3 regions of the Streptomyces sp. NPDC093252 genome follow, and region 3 is predicted to be linked to each of the others. Evidence: riboswitches for the same ligand, from Rfam matches in the RefSeq annotation. Region 3 holds a riboswitch; each other region holds the start of a gene.

What was found. Region 3 has a riboswitch for cyclic di-AMP ahead of AB0O01_RS06395 (transglycosylase family protein). Riboswitches for the same ligand answer to the same signal wherever they lie in the genome.
Region 1: another riboswitch for cyclic di-AMP. It lies ahead of AB0O01_RS35595 (M23 family metallopeptidase); the one in region 3 lies ahead of AB0O01_RS06395 (transglycosylase family protein).
Region 2: another riboswitch for cyclic di-AMP. It lies ahead of AB0O01_RS12400 (NlpC/P60 family protein); the one in region 3 lies ahead of AB0O01_RS06395 (transglycosylase family protein).

Annotation. Positions count from the first base shown of each region.
Region 1 covers NZ_JBFBEM010000026.1:5,754-11,377, reverse strand. Annotated here, with positions in the region: gene AB0O01_RS35610 (GNAT family N-acetyltransferase) at 1-466, opposite strand, end outside; gene AB0O01_RS35605 (HPr family phosphocarrier protein) at 797-1,078, shown strand; gene AB0O01_RS35600 (GntR family transcriptional regulator) at 1,819-2,508, opposite strand; gene AB0O01_RS35595 (M23 family metallopeptidase) at 2,707-3,474, opposite strand; cyclic di-AMP (ydaO/yuaA leader) riboswitch at 3,487-3,649, opposite strand; gene AB0O01_RS35590 (pitrilysin family protein) at 4,087-5,475, opposite strand; gene AB0O01_RS35585 (pitrilysin family protein) at 5,472-5,624, opposite strand, start outside.
Region 2 covers NZ_JBFBEM010000005.1:187,167-192,790, reverse strand. Annotated here, with positions in the region: gene AB0O01_RS12400 (NlpC/P60 family protein) at 386-1,585, opposite strand; cyclic di-AMP (ydaO/yuaA leader) riboswitch at 1,592-1,765, opposite strand; gene pcrA (DNA helicase PcrA) at 2,037-4,547, shown strand; gene AB0O01_RS12390 (M23 family metallopeptidase) at 4,756-5,624, opposite strand, start outside.
Region 3 covers NZ_JBFBEM010000003.1:97,039-102,662, reverse strand. Annotated here, with positions in the region: gene AB0O01_RS06405 (cytochrome P450) at 1-179, shown strand, start outside; gene AB0O01_RS06400 (transglycosylase family protein) at 565-1,806, shown strand; cyclic di-AMP (ydaO/yuaA leader) riboswitch at 2,040-2,244, shown strand; gene AB0O01_RS06395 (transglycosylase family protein) at 2,249-2,947, shown strand; gene eno (phosphopyruvate hydratase) at 3,641-4,927, shown strand; gene AB0O01_RS06385 (septum formation initiator family protein) at 5,023-5,499, shown strand; gene AB0O01_RS06380 (DUF501 domain-containing protein) at 5,605-5,624, shown strand, end outside.

The DNA of each region.
Region 1 (5,624 bases), on a different contig from region 3:
GCAGCACTTCGGCGGCGAAGCGGCGGATGCCGCGCTCGCGGGCGACGGCCGCGATGTGCTCCAGGAGCGCGGAGGCGACCCCGCGGCCCTGGTGGGCGTCCTGCACCAGGAAGGCGACCTCGGCCTCGTCGGCGGGCGCGGAGGCGGGCATGCCGTCGGGGCCGATGCGGTCGTAGCGTACGGTGGCGATGAACTCGCCGCCGATGGTGGCCGCGAGCCCCACCCGGTCCACGAAGTCGTGGTGCGTGAAGCGGTGGACGTCCTTGGCGGAGAGCCTCGGATACGGGGCGAAGAAGCGGTAGTACTTCGACTCGTCGGAGACCTGCTCGTAGAAGCTGACCAGGCGGTCGGCGTCATCGACGACGATGGGCCGGACGCGCGCGGTACCGCCGTCGCGCAGCACCACGTCCGCCTCCCAGTGGGCGGGGTACTCGTGCCGGTCCTGCGGGTCCGCCGGGATCTGCATGGGCCCAGCGTACGGCTCGGCTGTGACAACGGCCCGAGGCAGTGCGGGGTGGGCGGAGCGGGCCCGGAGGGGGCTGTCCGGGAAGGGCCCAGAAGAGCCGGAAAGGGTCTGCCATGGCGGGGACACTCGGACACGCAGGGGGGTGCGCCGGATCGGTGCAGCGGTCCGGCGACACTCCGGAGAGGCACGGGGCGGGCCACAGAGCACCCGGGTCATGGGGCATCCGTGGTCCCGGGACATCTGTGGGCCTCGTCCGGGCCTCATCGGGGCACGCTCCACCGTATGGGACACTGGTCTAGACAACCCTGAGACACTGAAGGGCAGCATCACATGGCTGAGCGCCGCGTCAACGTCGGCTGGGCCGAGGGCCTCCATGCCCGCCCCGCCTCCATCTTCGTCCGGGCCGCCACGGCCTCCGGGGTTCCCGTGACGATCGCCAAGGCCGACGGCAGTCCCGTCAACGCGGCCTCCATGCTGGCCGTTCTGGGCCTGGGCGCCAAGGGCGGTGAGGAGGTCGTCCTGGCCTCCGAGGCCGACGGCGCCGACGCGGCCCTGGACCGCCTGGCCAAGCTGGTCGCGGAGGGGCTGGAGGAGCTTCCCGGGACCGTCTGAGCCGCCGGGGCGGGCCACGCCTGCTGTTCGGCATCGCCGCTTCGGACATGGAGCCGCGTCACCCCGCACCGGGGGGCGCGGCTTCTGCGTTGGGGGGCGCGAGAGGGGGTGGAGTCGCCCGAGAGTCTTCCCGGGGGCCGGGCCGCCCGGTCGTCGCCGGAAAGCCTCGCCGGAGGGGCGCCCTTGCGCCCCGGAGGCGGCCTTGCCTGGCCCGCCCTGCGCGCGGGGGGTGCCTCGCGTCTCGCCGAGGCCGTCCCCCGCACCTCGGGGGTCTCGGTGGGCCCGCATCGCTCGCCCTGGACGCCCTGCCCGAGCCGGCCCGGAAGCGTTGGCGTTCAGTGGCGGCGGCCGGGGAGGGGCATGCCGCGTGCCCCGGCGGGGGTTTGCTGCTTCCGTCCTCCGCACGACCCGCTGGAGTTGGCCCCATCGATGCCCCAAGGGACCCGCGTACGCACCCGACACCCCGACGCAGACCCCCGCAACACCCCAGCAACGCCCCCGACGCCCCGACGCCCCGACGCCCCGACGCCCCGACAGACGAATTCCCCGCCCCTGGTTTCCCCTCCATCGCACGCCGAATTGAACGCCCGGCGCGCGCCGAAGCGTTTGTTGGGTGGCCGGATGCGCAAGCGCACCGAAATACACCGGAGCCGGACGAGTAGAATCCCTCCGCACACCGGAAAAGGACAGCCGAAATTCCCGGCCGCCGAATATTCTCTTCTTTGTATACGGCGCTTTTGTTAAAGCCGCTGGCCCGACATGTTTACGGCATGTTGCGAAGTCCTCACACGCTCCGCGCCGCCGGCGGTGAACCGCAGCCGGAACGCGGACGTGGCGCGCTCGGCGTGCAGCGCGGTGAGCGCCCGCGCGCGTTCCGCGTCGCCGCGTACCACCGCGTCCACGATGGCGCCGTGCTCGGACCAGGACTCGGCGGGCGCGGACGGCGCCTCCACCGCGTACATCCAGGCGATCTTGTGGCGGAGCTGGGTGAGCATGGAGACCAGGGAAGGGCTGCCGGACGCCTGCGCCAGCGTCTCGTGGAACCAGCTCCCCAGGGAGCGCAGATCGTCGCTGCTGCCCCGGCGGGCCCGCTCCTGGCCGAGGCGGACGAGGCCGCGCAGCACCTTCAGATGGGCCTCCGTGCGCCGCTGGGCGGCCCGGGAGGCGGCGAGGGGCTCCAGGAGCACGCGCATCTCCAGCAGGTCGGCAGCCTCCTGCTCGCTGGGTTCGGCGACGCACGCGCCCGCGTGCCGCCGGGTCACCACGAAGCCCTCGGCCTCCAGGGTGCGCAGTGCCTCGCGGACGGGGACGCGTGAGACGCCGTACCGGCGGGCGAGGACTTCCTCGGTGAGCCGGCCGCCGCGTTCGTAGACACCGGCGATGATGTCGTCCCGGATCGCCGTGCACACCGAGTGCGCCGGAATACGCATGACCGACCTCCGCCTTAATCCCCGTGAAACGTCTCCGATTGACGTCGGAACAGTGACTCTATTGCAATCGGACGGAATTTCCGACGGGGCCCCTGATTCCATGGATATTTTTTGGACAGGGAGTGCCTGAAAGGGCGAAAGCCCCGGCCTGGGGGCCGGGGCTTGTCGGTGGGGGGAACTCGACGGGGGCGCGGTGGGTCAGATGCCGACGCCGTGGGCGCGGAGGTAGGCGACCGGGTCCAGGTCGGAGCCGTACTCGGGGCTGGTGCGGGCCTCGAAGTGGAGGTGTGCGCCGGTGACATTGCCGGTGGCACCGGAGAGCCCGATCTGCTGCCCCGGCGCGACCGTCTCGCCGGCCGACACGCCGATGGACGACAGATGCCCGTACTGGGTGTATGTACCGTCGTTCATCTTGATCACGACTTGATTGCCGTACGCCCCGCCCCAGCCTGCCTCCACGACCGTGCCGAAGCCGACCGCGTGGACGGGGGTGCCGGTGCCGGCGTGGAAGTCGATGCCGGTGTGGCTGCCGGAGGACCAGGTGGCGCCGCCGGCCTGATAGCTGGTGGAGACATAGGAGCCGGGTATCGGCGACACGAAGGTGTTGAGGCGCTTGCGCTCGGCCTCGCGGGCGGCGCGCTCCTCGGCCTCCCGCTGCCTCTCGGCCTCCTCGGCGGCGCGCTTGCGGGCCTCCTCGGCGGCCTTCTTGCGGGCGTCGTCCCGGGCCTTCTGCCGCGCGGCCTCCATCTGGGCGGCGGCCTGGGCGTCGATCTGGTCGGCGACGTCCTCGCCGATGCTGACGACGGGGGTGAGGCCGGTCTGCTCGGGGGCCGCGGCGAACGCCGGGGCGGCCAGAGTGCCGGCGACTCCGGTGGTGGTGAGCGCCGCGACACCCGCCGCGCGGGCGGTGGTGCGGTGCGTGGGGGTGGGACGCCGGTGCTTCCCGGTGGCGCGCGTGAACGCCATGGAGTGGCTGGTCCTTTCCTTCCCTCTCGCCTACCGGGTTAGCTGACGGGTTCGGAGCAGGAAGGTCTCCTACGGCTTCCCGGCACGCACGCGCGCGGGAGGCCGATTCACCCCAGGGACCTGGGTCCCCGGCTCCCCTGGCTCGCGCCGTACGGGGACTCGGCGATGACTGTCCGGTGCCGCGGACGCGGCGCACTGCCTGACGGACAGCCTGGGTGACGCTAAGCGGGAGATCTTTCAATCCCCAAACGGATCGGGGTTTTTGTTGCACATGCCACAGGGCAGACAGGCAGCCTCTCCCGCAATCCGGACATAGCGCTGCGGGCACGGCACATCCGGCACGGCACATCCGGCTCGGCACTTCGGACACGACCCGTACGGACACGACCCGTACAGAAATGGCCCGTACGGGTACCGCCCTTCAGGCGGCACGGCACCTCGGGCACGGTGTTCCGGACGCCGCGTTCCGAACAGGATGTTCCGGACCAGATGTTCCGGACCAGATGTTCCGGACAAGGTGTTCGGGACACGGCGTTCCGGACAAGGAAGGGCCCCGGCGACGCGATCCGTCCGTCGCCGGGGCCCCGCGCGGGTGCGCCTGCCCGCCGTGCGCTACTCGGCGGCCACCACCGTGACCGGCCCGATGCCCAGGGCCTCCACGGGCTCCTTGATCTGCGCGGCGTCGCCGACGAGGATCGTCACCAGGCGGTCCACCGGGAAGGCGTTGACGACGGCCGCGGTGGCCTCGACCGTGCCCGTGGCGGCGAGCTGCTGATACAGCGTCGCCTGGAAGTCGTCGGGCAGATACTGCTCGACCTGGTCGGCGAGGGTGCTCGCGACAGCCGCGGCGGTCTCGTACTTGAGCGGCGCCACGCCGACGAGGTTCTGCACGGCGGTGTCCCGCTCGGCGTCGGTGAGCCCCTCCGCGGCCAGGGTGCGCAGCACGGTCCACAGGTCGTCCAGCGCCGGGCCGGTGTTCGGCGTGTCGATCGAGCCGCTGATGGCCAGCATGGACGCCCCGGCGCCGTCCGGCGCGGACCTGAGGACCTGCCCGAAGGCGCGGACGCCGTAGGTGTAGCCCTTCTCCTCGCGCAGGACGCGGTCCAGCCGGGAGGTGAGGGTGCCGCCCAGGCAGTACGTGCCGAGCACCTGGGCGGGCCATACGCGGTCGTGCCGGTCGGCGCCGACGCGGCCGATCAGCAACTGCGTCTGGACGGCTCCGGGGCGGTCCACGATGACGACCCGCCCGGTGTCGTCGGCGCTGATCGGCGGCACGGGCCGGGGCGCGGCCGAGGAGCCGGTCCAGGCGCCCAGTGTGTCGCCGAGCAGCGTGTCGAGGTCGACGCCGGTCAGGTCACCGACGACCACGACGGTGCCGGTCGCCGGGCGGACGTGCTTCTCGTAGAAGGCGCGTACGGCCGCGGAGTCGATGCCGGCCACGGACTCCTCGGTGCCCTGGCGCGGGCGCGACATGCGCGAGGTCGCCGGGAACAGCTCCTTGGACAGCTCCTTGGCGGCGCGCCGCGAGGGGTTGGCCAGCTCGTGCGGGATCTCGTCGAGCCGGTTGCGCACCAGGCGCTCGACCTCGCTGTCGGCGAACGCGGGCGCGCGCAGGGCGTCGGCGAGCAGTCCGAGGGCCTTGGACAGCCGGGAGACCGGCACTTCGAGGCTGATCCGCACGCCCGCGTGGTCCGCGTGGGCGTCCAGGGTGGCGCCGCAGCGCTCCAGCTCGGCGGCGAACTCCTCGGCGGAGTGCTTGTCGGTGCCCTCCGAGAAGGCGCGCGCCATGATCGTGGCCACGCCCTCCAGGCCGGCCGGTTCGGCGTCCAGGGGGGCGGCCAGCAGCACCTCCACGGCCACGACCTGCTGGCCGGGGCGGTGGCAGCGCAGGACCGTGAGCCCGTTGTCGAGCGCACCGCGCGTGGGCGCCGGGAAGGCCCAGGGGCGGGCCTCGCCGGGCTGCGGCTGGGGGTGGAAGTCCATCGGGGCCAGCTCGCTCACTTGGCCGCCTCCTCGTTCTCGTCGGTGGCCGCGGCCCCGGTGCCGTCCGTGTCCGCCGGATCGTCCGTCTCGGGGGCCGTCGGCTCGTAGACCAGCACCGCGCGGTTGTCGGGCCGCAGACGCGCCTGGGCGACCTCCTGGACCTCCTC
Region 2 (5,624 bases), on a different contig from region 3:
AAGGAGCGCGCCGCCCGGGACGACGGGGGCGCGCACGGGGGCGGACGGAAAGGGGTAAATCGGTACTAGCCGGATAGGGGGCGGACGTGCTCGGCAGCCATCCGCGGCCGATGAGTGCCCGCCCGTCCCGCCCTCGCAGTAACGGGCCCGCCCAGCCCTCGCAGTAACGGCCTCCTATGGGCCCCACAAGGGGGCGTGCACCCTGCGACACGCGCCCCCGGCGCTCGACCGCCCCCAGGGCCGGTTCACTACCTCACGCCCCCCGACCCGGCCCAGGTCCGACCCCGAGCCGACCCGCCCCCCTCAAGCTCGACCCCGACCCGACCCCGGTCAAGCCCGATCCCGGCCGACCCCATCCCGGCCAACCCGATCCCGCTCAAGCCCCTCAGGCGGGCCGCACCACGCTGTGGATGGACGACTCACCGTCGTAGAAGATCGACTCCTCGCGGACATACGCCCCCGGCTTCGGGGCGTGGATCATCATGCCGTTGCCGATGTAGAGGCCGACATGGGTGACGTCGTCGTAGAAGAAGACCAGGTCACCGGGTTGGGCGGCGGAGACGGTGACCGTGGTTCCGGCGTTGACCTGGTCGTAGGTGACCCGGGGGAGGGTGACGCCGGCGGCCTTCCAGGCGGCCTGGGTGAGGCCGGAGCAGTCGTAGGAGCCGGGGCCGGTGGCGCCCCAGACGTACGGTTTGCCGATCTGGGCGCGGGCGAACCCGATCGCCTTCTCGGCCTTGGTGGCGTAGGACGGGTCCGTGGCGGGGGAGCCTGAGCCGGTCGAGCCGGAGTCCGAGCCCGGGGTGCCGGAGGAGCCGCTCTGCTCCTCGTTCTGCCGCTCCGCCGCCGCGGCGGCCTCCCGGCGGCGTTCCTCCTCCTCGGCCCGCTGCTGGCGTGCCAGTTCCTCGGCCTCGCGCTCGGCCTCCGCCCGCTTCTCCCGCTCGATCTCGGCGAGCCGGGCCTTCTCCTCGGCGGTCAGCTCGGAGAGCAGCTCGCGCGCGTCCGCCAGCTTCTGCTGGACCGTGGCCTTGGCCGTCCGGAGGTCGTCCTGGGCGTCGGCCAGCGTCTCCAGGCTCTCGCCGGCGTCCTGGCGCTTCTCCATGGTCTCGGACTGCTGGGCGAAGTAGTCGTCGACCGCGGTCTTCTGGCGCTCGGTGAGCCGGCCCATCAACTGGGTCTGGTCGAAGTAGTCCTGCGGCGAGTCGGCCAGCAGCAGGCTCGCGGTGCTGGGGGCGGCGGCCCCGGTGCGGTACTGGGCCGCGGCGTAGGAACCCAGCTCCTCGCGCGCGTCGTTCAGCTTCTGGGTGCGCTGCGCGACATCGTCCATCAGGGTGTCGAGCAGCTTGCGCTGCTTGCCGGTCTTCTCTTTCGCGGCGTTGTACTTCTCCGTCGCCGATTCGGCCTGACGGTAGAGGTCGTCGACCTTCTTCTCGACCTCCTCCAGACTCGGCTTGTCGTCCGCGGGCGCGGCGGTGGCCGTCTGCGAGAGCAGGGCTACGGAGGTCAGGGCGGCGGTGGCGAGGACGGGGGTGCGTATTCCGGCCAGGCGCGTGCCCGTGGGGTGGGACTTGCGGTGCGACGCCAAGGAGGCGACTCCTTCCATGGGCCGCCTACCGGGTTAGCTGTCGGGTTCGGGCGGGTGCTTCGGAAGGGTTGCCCTACGGTCCGCTCCCGGGACGGAAGTCGGGACCGATTCACCCCAGGTGTCGGTGGGTCCCCGGCTCCGGCCGCCCAGGGGGCTCGCCGGACTCGACGGAGGCCGGACGGCCCGGCGACGTTCGCCGGTGGGGGTCGTTCGGCCTGCCCGGAACCGTAGCCAACTGGTGTGGCGCCTGTGAAGGTTGGTGGGCGTTATGCCCGATACATTTTCGTGACCTTTCCGTCCGGCGGCCCTCGCGGTCCGCCCCGCACCCCCTCCCACCGCGCCCCGCTCAAGATCCGCCACCCTGCGTCACCGGGCGGGAGGAGGGGCGAGGAGCGGGAAAGGAGCGGGACGGCCCCGGGTTGTCAGTGGGGCGGCCTAGACTCGGAGAGCGATGAGCAGCCTCTTTGACGACAGCTTCCTGGCGGACCTCCGAAGCCCCCGCGGGCACGAGGAGGAGCCCCCGCCTCCCCCCGAGGACGAGCACGCGCCGGAGCCGGTTCCGGACGATCTGTTCGGCGGGAAGTTCGACGCGCCCCCGGACCGGGACGCGTACTACCGGGACGGCGCCCCCCGCCCCGCCCTCGACCCGGCCGCGCTCCTGGAGGGGCTCAACGAGAACCAGCGCGCGGCGGTCGCCCACGCGGGCACCCCGCTGCTCATCGTGGCCGGTGCGGGCTCCGGCAAGACCCGGGTGCTCACCCACCGCATCGCCTATCTCCTCGCCGAGCGCGGTGTCCACCCCGGCCAGATCCTCGCGATCACCTTCACCAACAAGGCCGCCGGTGAGATGAAGGAGCGCGTCGAGCAGCTCGTCGGCCCGCGCGCGAACGCGATGTGGGTGATGACGTTCCACAGCGCCTGTGTGCGGATCCTGCGCCGCGAGTCCAAGAAGCTCGGCTTCACGTCGTCGTTCTCGATCTACGACGCGGCCGACTCCAAGCGGCTGATGGCCCTGGTCTGCCGCGATCTGGACCTCGACCCCAAGCGCTACCCGCCCAAGTCCTTCAGCGCCAAGATCAGCAACCTCAAGAACGAGCTGATCGACGAGGAGGACTTCGCCGCGCAGGCCACCGACGGTTTCGAGAAGACCCTCGCCCAGGCGTACGCCCTCTACCAGTCCCGGCTGCGCGAGGCCAACGCCCTCGACTTCGACGACCTGATCATGACCACGGTGAACCTGCTCCGCGCGTTCCCCGATGTCGCCGAGCACTACCGCCGCCGCTTCCGGCACGTCCTGGTGGACGAGTACCAGGACACCAACCACGCCCAGTACGCGCTGGTGCGCGAGCTGGTCGGCACCGGGGAGCGCGCCCCCGAGGACCTCGACGTACCGCCGGGCCCGGACGATCTGCCGCCCGCCGAGCTGTGCGTGGTGGGCGACGCCGACCAGTCGATCTACGCCTTCCGGGGCGCGACGATCCGCAACATCCTCCAGTTCGAGGAGGACTACCCGGACGCGACGACGATCCTGCTGGAGCAGAACTACCGCTCCACCCAGACGATCCTCACCGCCGCCAACGCGGTCATCGAGCGCAATGAGTCCCGCCGCCCCAAGAACCTGTGGACCAACGCGGGCGCGGGCGCGCGCATCACCGGCTATGTCGCCGACACCGAGCACGACGAGGCACAGTTCGTCGCCGACGAGATAGACCGTCTCACGGACGCGGGCGACGCCAAGGCGGGCGATGTCGCCGTCTTCTACCGGACGAACGCCCAGTCCCGTGTCTTCGAAGAGGTCTTCATCCGCGTCGGCCTGCCCTACAAGGTCGTCGGCGGCGTCCGCTTCTACGAGCGCAAGGAGGTCCGGGACGTTCTGGCCTATCTGCGGGTCCTCGCCAACCCGGAGGACTCGGTGCCGCTGCGCCGGATCCTCAACGTCCCCAAGCGCGGTATCGGCGACCGCGCGGAGGCCATGATCGACGCGCTCTCCCAGCGCGAGAGGATCAGCTTCCCGCAGGCCCTGAAGCGGGTGGACGAGGCGTACGGCATGGCCGCCCGCTCCACCAACGCCGTGAAGCGGTTCAACACGCTCATGGAGGACCTCCGGACGATCGTGGAGTCCGGCGTGGGCCCCGCCACGGTCCTGGAGGCCGTCCTCGAACGCACGGGCTATCTCGCGGAGTTGCAGGCGTCCACCGACCCGCAGGACGAGACCCGGATCGAGAACCTCCAGGAACTCGCGGCCGTCGCCCTGGAGTTCGAGCAGGAGCGCGCCGGGGGCGGGGAAGCGCCCGAGGCCCCGGCCCCGGGCGGCACGCTCGCCGACTTCCTGGAGCAGGTCGCCCTGGTCGCCGACTCCGACCAGATCCCGGACGAGGAGGACGGCGCCGGGGTCATCACGCTGATGACCCTGCACACCGCCAAGGGCCTGGAGTTCCCGGTCGTGTTCCTGACCGGCATGGAGGACGGCGTCTTCCCCCACATGCGCGCCCTCGGCCAGACCAAGGAGCTGGAGGAGGAGCGCCGCCTCGCCTATGTCGGCATCACCCGCGCGCGGGAGCGGCTCTACCTCACCCGCTCGGCGATGCGCAGCGCCTGGGGGCAGCCGTCGTACAACCCGCCCTCCCGCTTCCTGGAGGAGATCCCGCCGACGCATGTCGACTGGAAGCGCACGGGGGCGACGGCGGCTCCGGCCGGTCCGGTGTCGGGGGTAGCCGCGTCCCTGTCCTCGACCCGGTCCCGCTCGTCCGCGTCCGGCGCCTCGGGCTTCGCCACCCGCAGATCGGCGGAGCAGCCGGCGGTCTCCCTGGCCGTCGGCGACCGGGTGACCCATGACCAGTTCGGGCTGGGCACGGTGGTCGGGGTCAAGGGCACCGGGGGGAACGCGGAGGCGACGATCGACTTCGGGGACGCCAAGCCGAAGCGGCTGCTGCTGCGGTACGCGCCGGTGGAGAAGCTGTAGGGGCCTGTCCTGTAGGGCGGGGTCCGGTAAGAAGGTCCTATGGGGGCCGTCCAGGGGGGACGGTCCTAGGGGACTGGTGCCAGGGGTGCCGTCCTGGACGGACGGTCGACGGTCCGCAGGCAGGCGGGGCCGCCCGGGAAGACCGGGTCGGTCAGATCAGGTCAGGCCGACCCGGCCGGGTCAGGCCGGTCAGATCGGGCCAGGCCGGTCAGGTCGGGTCCAGGCCGTGGCTGCGGAACCAGGCCAGCGGGTCGATCGCGGCGCCCCCGCCCGGCCGGACCTCGAAGTGCAGATGCGGGCCGGTGGAGTTCCCGGAGTCACCGGAGTAGGCGATGGTGTCGCCAGCCTTCACGGTCGTACCGGACGCGACCGCGTAGGTCGACAGATGGCAGTACCAGGTCTCGGTGCCGTCCATCGCGGTAAGGATCACCATCGTGCCGTAGGCCGAGTTGAACTGCGTGCGGACGGTGCCGTCGGTGGCGGCCATCACGGGCGTGCCGTAGGAGACGGGGAAGTCGATACCGCTGTGGACGGACATCCAGTTGATGCCGGACTGGCCGTAGTAGGCGCTGAGTCCGCCCTGCGCGACCGGGAGGGCGAACTTCGGGCGGAGCCGCTCCTTGCGGGCCGCCTCCTCCGCCGCCCGCTTGCGCTCGGCCTCCTGCTCGGCCTTGAGGTCGATGCGCTCCTGCGTCCGGCTGGCCCGGTCGGCGAAGTCGTCGGCCTCCGCGCTGAGGCTGGCCAACTGGGTGTCGAGCTGGTTGTTGGCGGTGGACGGCTTCACCGGCTGCGCGTCGGCCGCGGTGGTCGAGGTCTCCTTGGAGTCGCCGGTCAGGGAACCGACGGAGGCGGCGGCGATACCGGCGACGCCCATCACACAGGCCGAGGGGATCGCGACGGTCATCAGCGCGGAGCGCTTGGCGGGGGCGCGGCGCCGGGAGCGGGAGCCGCCGCGCGCGGCGGCCCGGGAACCGGGGGCCGGGGCGGACTCCTCCTGATCGTCCAGGAGTACTACGGCGGGCAGCTCGCCGGTGGCGGACAGGCCGTCGTCGTCGGTGTCGCGGGACCGGTCGTGCG
Region 3 (5,624 bases):
ACGGGCACGGCATCCACTACTGCCTGGGCGCCCCGCTGGCCCGGCTGGAGGGGCAGACGGCGCTGGCGGCGCTGTTCACCCGCCTCCCGGACCTGCGTCTCGCGGTCGACCCGGCCGAACTGCGCTGGCGCGGCGGCCTCATCATGCGGGGGCTGCGGACCCTGCCGGTGGAGTTCTGACAGGCCCCCACCCGCCGGACATCAGGCCAGACCCCACCCGCCGGACATCAGACCAGACCCCACCCGCTCGGCAACCGACCAGACCCCACCCATCCAACAGACACCCGACGGCCCGCCTGACAGACAGTCACCCCACAGCCCCCTCAGACCCACAGACGGTCACTCAAAAGTTGACACTCCCTCATCTTTGTGATCTTCACGTGATCTACGCGGCATTAACTTGTGACAAGTCAACGATTGCGGCTACGTTCACCCCTCAGCGCGACGCGCGAGCATCACGCGACGCGCGGGTCACCGCTGTCTCGGGAAAGGTCCCCGCATGCTCTCCGGGAACGGTCGTCACCGTCGCCCCCGTCAGGCCCCGGCCATCCTGGTCGCTGCCGGAGTGACCGGTTCTGCCATCGCCCTTCCGCTGCTCGGCGCCGGAGGCGCGAGCGCCGCGAGCGGCACCACCTGGGACAAGGTCGCCGGGTGCGAGAGCGGCGGCGCCTGGAGCGCGGACACGGGCAACGGACGCTACGGCGGCCTCCAGTTGACCCAGGACGACTGGGAGGCGTACGGCGGGCTGGACTACGCGTCGAGCCCGGACCAGGCGAGCCGCTCGCAGCAGATCGCGGTGGCCGAGCGGATCCTCGCCGACCAGGGTGTCGGGGTCTGGCCCTCCTGCGGGCCGCTGCACGGGCTCGCGGAGGACAAGGAGCCGGCCGGGGTCGACACGGGGGTGGCCGGTGATCCCACGCCGGAGGCCACGGACGGCGGCGACGGTTCCCCCGGACTCACGGGCGGCCTGACCGACTCCTCCAGGTCCTCCGGAGCGTCCGGGCCGCAGACGGAGACCTCCGGGCCGGAGAACGGCACCAGTGACTCGTCCTGGGGCTCGGGCCCCTCCGGCACCACCGAGGGCGATGGAACCGGTACGCCGGAGTCCTCGCCCTCCGGCAGCCCTACCTCCCCCTCCTCCGACCCCTCCGGCTCGCCGGACGCCCCCTCCGTCGACTCCTCCACCTCGGCCTCTCCGGTCGAACCGCCCACCGAGTCCCCCTCCGGGTCGAACGGTGAGGAAACGGGCAACCTCGGGCAGGGTCTCGGCTCTTCGTTCCTGGTCGACACCAGCGACCTGCCCGAGGTCGACCCGACCCCCGGCACCGGCAAGCACCGCGGCGGCAGCGCCGACGAGAGCGGACTGGACGCGAGCGCCCCGGAGAAGGGCGCCAAGGGCGCCACCGAGACTCCGAACACCCTCTCGGGCAATTCAACTGATTCAACCAATTCAACTGATTCAACCGAATCGCCCGAATCATCCAGCGGCTCCGCGACCGGCGAAGGCTCGCAGCAGACGCCGGAGCCGGACGAGGCGGACGCGGTGGAGGAATCGGATGAACTGGGGGAATTGGGCGAAGTAAGGGCGGGGAATTCCGACCCGCGGGCCTCACGTGACGCAGGCGGCGACCGGGACGCGCTCGACCGGAGCTACACCGTCCGCTCCGGGGACACGCTCAGCTCCATCGCCGACTCGCTTGAGGTCGACGGCGGATGGCGCCAGGTCTACCGGCTGAACGAAGCGGTGCTCGACGGCGACCCGAACCACATCGTCCCCGGTCAGACGCTCACCGTCGGCGGCCAGTAGTTCCCGGACCGGGTGACTTCCATGCCCGCTCCAGGGTGGGAAGTGGGCCGGAAGTGACGGGAGTTCACGTCATGCTTCGCACCGAATGTCCGAGTTTGGCGAAAGTGTGGGATGAGTCTCAGAAGCCCTGATCGTCTTTGAAATTCCGGGAATCGCGTGTCTACGGTCAGGACCGCTCGCAAGCAGCGGGCCCCGAGGTCGCCACGCCGAATCCTGCCGGTGGCCGTACGGGAACAGTCGTCGCGCCAAGCGCCGTAGGCAGGAGCGGGGGACCCAAGGTAAGTGCCGGTGACGGAGGTTGAGGCGACTCGACCGGACGGATCCGGCTTGGGGTGAAGCCATGACGTACGGGATGAAAACCCCCGTACGGGACATGGCCGGGCAACTCAACCGGCCCGAACCCGACAGCTCACCTCGTAGGCGTCGGTGAGGGGATCTCCACATGCTGTTCTCCGGCAAGGGCAAGCACCGCCGTCCGTCCAAGGCCACCCGTGTCATCGCGCTCGCCGGTGTCACCGGCGCCGCCGTCGCCGCCCCGCTCGTCGCGGCGAGCAACGCCTCCGCCGCCACCGCGTCCGAGTGGGACGCCGTCGCCCAGTGCGAGTCGGGCGGCAACTGGGCCATCAACACCGGCAACGGCTACTTCGGCGGCCTCCAGTTCTCGGCCTCCACCTGGGCCGCGTTCGGTGGCACCCAGTATGCCGCCACCGCCGACCGCGCCACCAAGGCGCAGCAGATCGAGATCGCCGAGAAGGTCCTCGCGGGCCAGGGCAAGGGCGCCTGGCCGTCCTGCGGCGTGGGCCTGTCCAACACCCCCTACGGCGGCGGCGCGACCACCCCCGAGCCGGCTCCGGAGACCACCCCCGAGCCCGCCCCCGCCCAGCCCGAGCGCACCGAGCAGCCCAGTACCTCCCGCTCGCAGGAGCGCCCGGCCGCGTCCGGCGAGACCGTCACCACCCCGACCGGCGGAACCGTCGAGAAGGGCGACGGCGAGTACGAGGTCGTCTCCGGCGACACCCTCAGCTCCATCGCTGCCGAGCACGATGTCGCGGGCGGCTGGCAGCAGCTCTTCGAGCGGAACAAGGACATCGTCGACGACGCCGACCTGATCTTCCCGGGCCAGCAGCTCCACCTGAAGTAGCCCCCGGGGGAGTAGCCCCGCGCAGCCGCAGCCGCAGCCGCAGCCGCAGCCGCAGCCGCAGCCGCAGCCACGGCCACGGCTAAGCCGGGTCGGGCCGCCCCACCTCACGGCCCACCCACAGCCGGCCCACGCTCCCCCCACAGCCCCATCCCCCACCCTCGCCATAGGGCCCAATGAGCCCCAGTGAGCCCGGTGAGACCCGGCGGTGCCCGGTGAAACCCGGCGAGACCCCGTGGGGCCCCCGTCCCCACGGCCCGCCCCGCCCCGGTGCGTGAATCCCCCGTACGCACCGGGGCGGGGCCTTTCCACGCCGACGGCCAGACCGACGCCGACGCCCGGGCCGCCGGACACCGGGCCGCCGGACCCCCGGCCCCCGCGCCCCCGCACCCCCGCACCCCCGCACCCCCGCACCCCCGCACCCCCGGGCCCCGCACCCCCGGGCCCCGCACCCCCGGGCCCCGCACCCCCGAACCCCGGGGCCCCCGGACCACCGAAACCCCAAGCCCCCAAAACCCGCCCCCCGAACCCCCGTATTTGTTCCATTCAGAAACATTTTACGACCGGTTCCGTCCGAGGGGTGGGAGACCGGCTGGCCGATCCCCCCGGGACGGTTAGGCTCGTCTCGCAGAGCCACCGCGGTCCCGCACGGTCGCGTCCGGCGTCTGCGCCACCCGCGTCACATCCACGAAGGAGATGCTCGTGCCGTCCATCGACGTCGTCGTAGCCCGGGAAATCCTGGACTCCCGAGGCAACCCCACGGTCGAGGTCGAGGTCGGCCTCGACGACGGCAGCACGGGTCGTGCCGCCGTGCCCTCCGGCGCCTCCACCGGCGCCTTCGAAGCCATCGAGCTGCGCGACGGCGACCCCAACCGCTACCAGGGCAAGGGCGTAGAGAAGGCCGTCCTCGCGGTCATCGAGCAGATCGGCCCCGAGCTGGTCGGCTACGACGCCACCGAGCAGCGCCTGATCGACCAGGCGATGTTCGACCTGGACGCCACCGACAACAAGGGCTCGCTCGGCGCCAACGCCATCCTCGGCGTCTCCCTGGCCGTCGCCCACGCCGCCTCCGAGGCGTCCGACCTGCCCCTCTTCCGCTACCTGGGCGGTCCGAACGCGCACCTGCTGCCGGTGCCGATGATGAACATCCTGAACGGCGGGTCGCACGCCGACTCGAACGTGGACATCCAGGAGTTCATGATCGCCCCGATCGGCGCGGAGTCCTTCTCCGAGGCGCTGCGCTGGGGCACCGAGGTCTACCACACCCTCAAGAAGGTGCTGAAGACCAAGGGCCTGTCCACCGGCCTCGGCGACGAGGGCGGCTTCGCCCCGAACCTCGGCTCCAACCGCGAGGCCCTCGACCTCATCCTCGAAGCGGTCAAGCAGGCCGGGTACGTCCCCGGTGAGCAGATCGCCCTCGCGCTCGACGTGGCCGCCTCCGAGTTCTACAAGGACGGCAAGTACCTCTTCGAGGGCAAGGAGCGCTCCGCCGCCGAGATGACGGAGTACTACGAGGAACTGGCCGCCGCCTACCCGCTGGTCTCCATCGAGGACCCGCTGTTCGAGGACGACTGGGCGGGCTGGCAGGTGCTGACCGAGCGCCTCGGCGACAAGGTCCAGATCGTCGGCGACGACCTCTTCGTCACCAACCCGGAGCGCCTCGCCCGGGGCATCGAGGAGGGCGCCGCCAACGCGCTGCTCGTCAAGGTCAACCAGATCGGCTCGCTCACCGAGACCCTGGACGCCGTCGAGCTGGCCCAGCGCAACGGCTTCAAGTGCATGATGTCCCACCGCTCCGGCGAGACCGAGGACGTCACCATCGCCGACCTCGCCGTCGCGACCAACTGCGGCCAGATCAAGACCGGCGCCCCGGCCCGCTCCGAGCGCGTCGCCAAGTACAACCAGCTCCTGCGCATCGAGGAGATCCTGGACGACGCCGCGGTGTACGCCGGCCGCAGCGCCTTCCCCCGCTTCAAGGGCTGAACCCGGGCCCGAGAGCAAGCGTCGTCCGTACGTCCCCGCACCCGGTCCCGTACCGTGTGCGGGGACGTACGCGCGTGTGAACGGGAGGCGGGGGCATGGCCCTGAAGGAACGGGACCGGTTCTCCACGGCCACCAGGCTGCGGCTGCTCGGCGAGCAGACCGCCGAGCGGGTCTACCGCTCGCAGACCCGCCGCCAGGCCCGCCGCTCCCGGCTCACCGGCCGGGCCGCCCTGCTGGCCCTGGTGCTCTGCTCCCTGATCGTCGCCCTCGCCTACCCGATAAGGCAGTACGTCGCCCAGCGCGCCGAGATCGCCGATCTGGAGCGGGAGCGGCAGCAGGCCCAGGAGCGGGTCGAGGAACTCCGCGACGAGAAGGCACGTTGGCAGGACGACGCCTATGCCGAGCAGCAGATCCGTGAGCGGCTGCACTATGTGATGCCGGGCGAGACCGGCTACATCGTGATCGACCCGGACGCCGCCCGCCCGTCCCGCGCCGACACGGGCGCCGCGGACCGGCCCTGGTACGCGAACGTCTGGGACGGCGTCGACAAGTCCGACGCCGCAGAGGGCTGACCGCCCCGGCCCCACCCCGAAAGAGGGCCCGCAGCCCCCTCCCGAAAGACCCAGCCCTCCCGCCCCTACGACCGGGCTGACCGACCTGACCGACAGAAAGACATCATGCAGACGCCCCCGCCGCC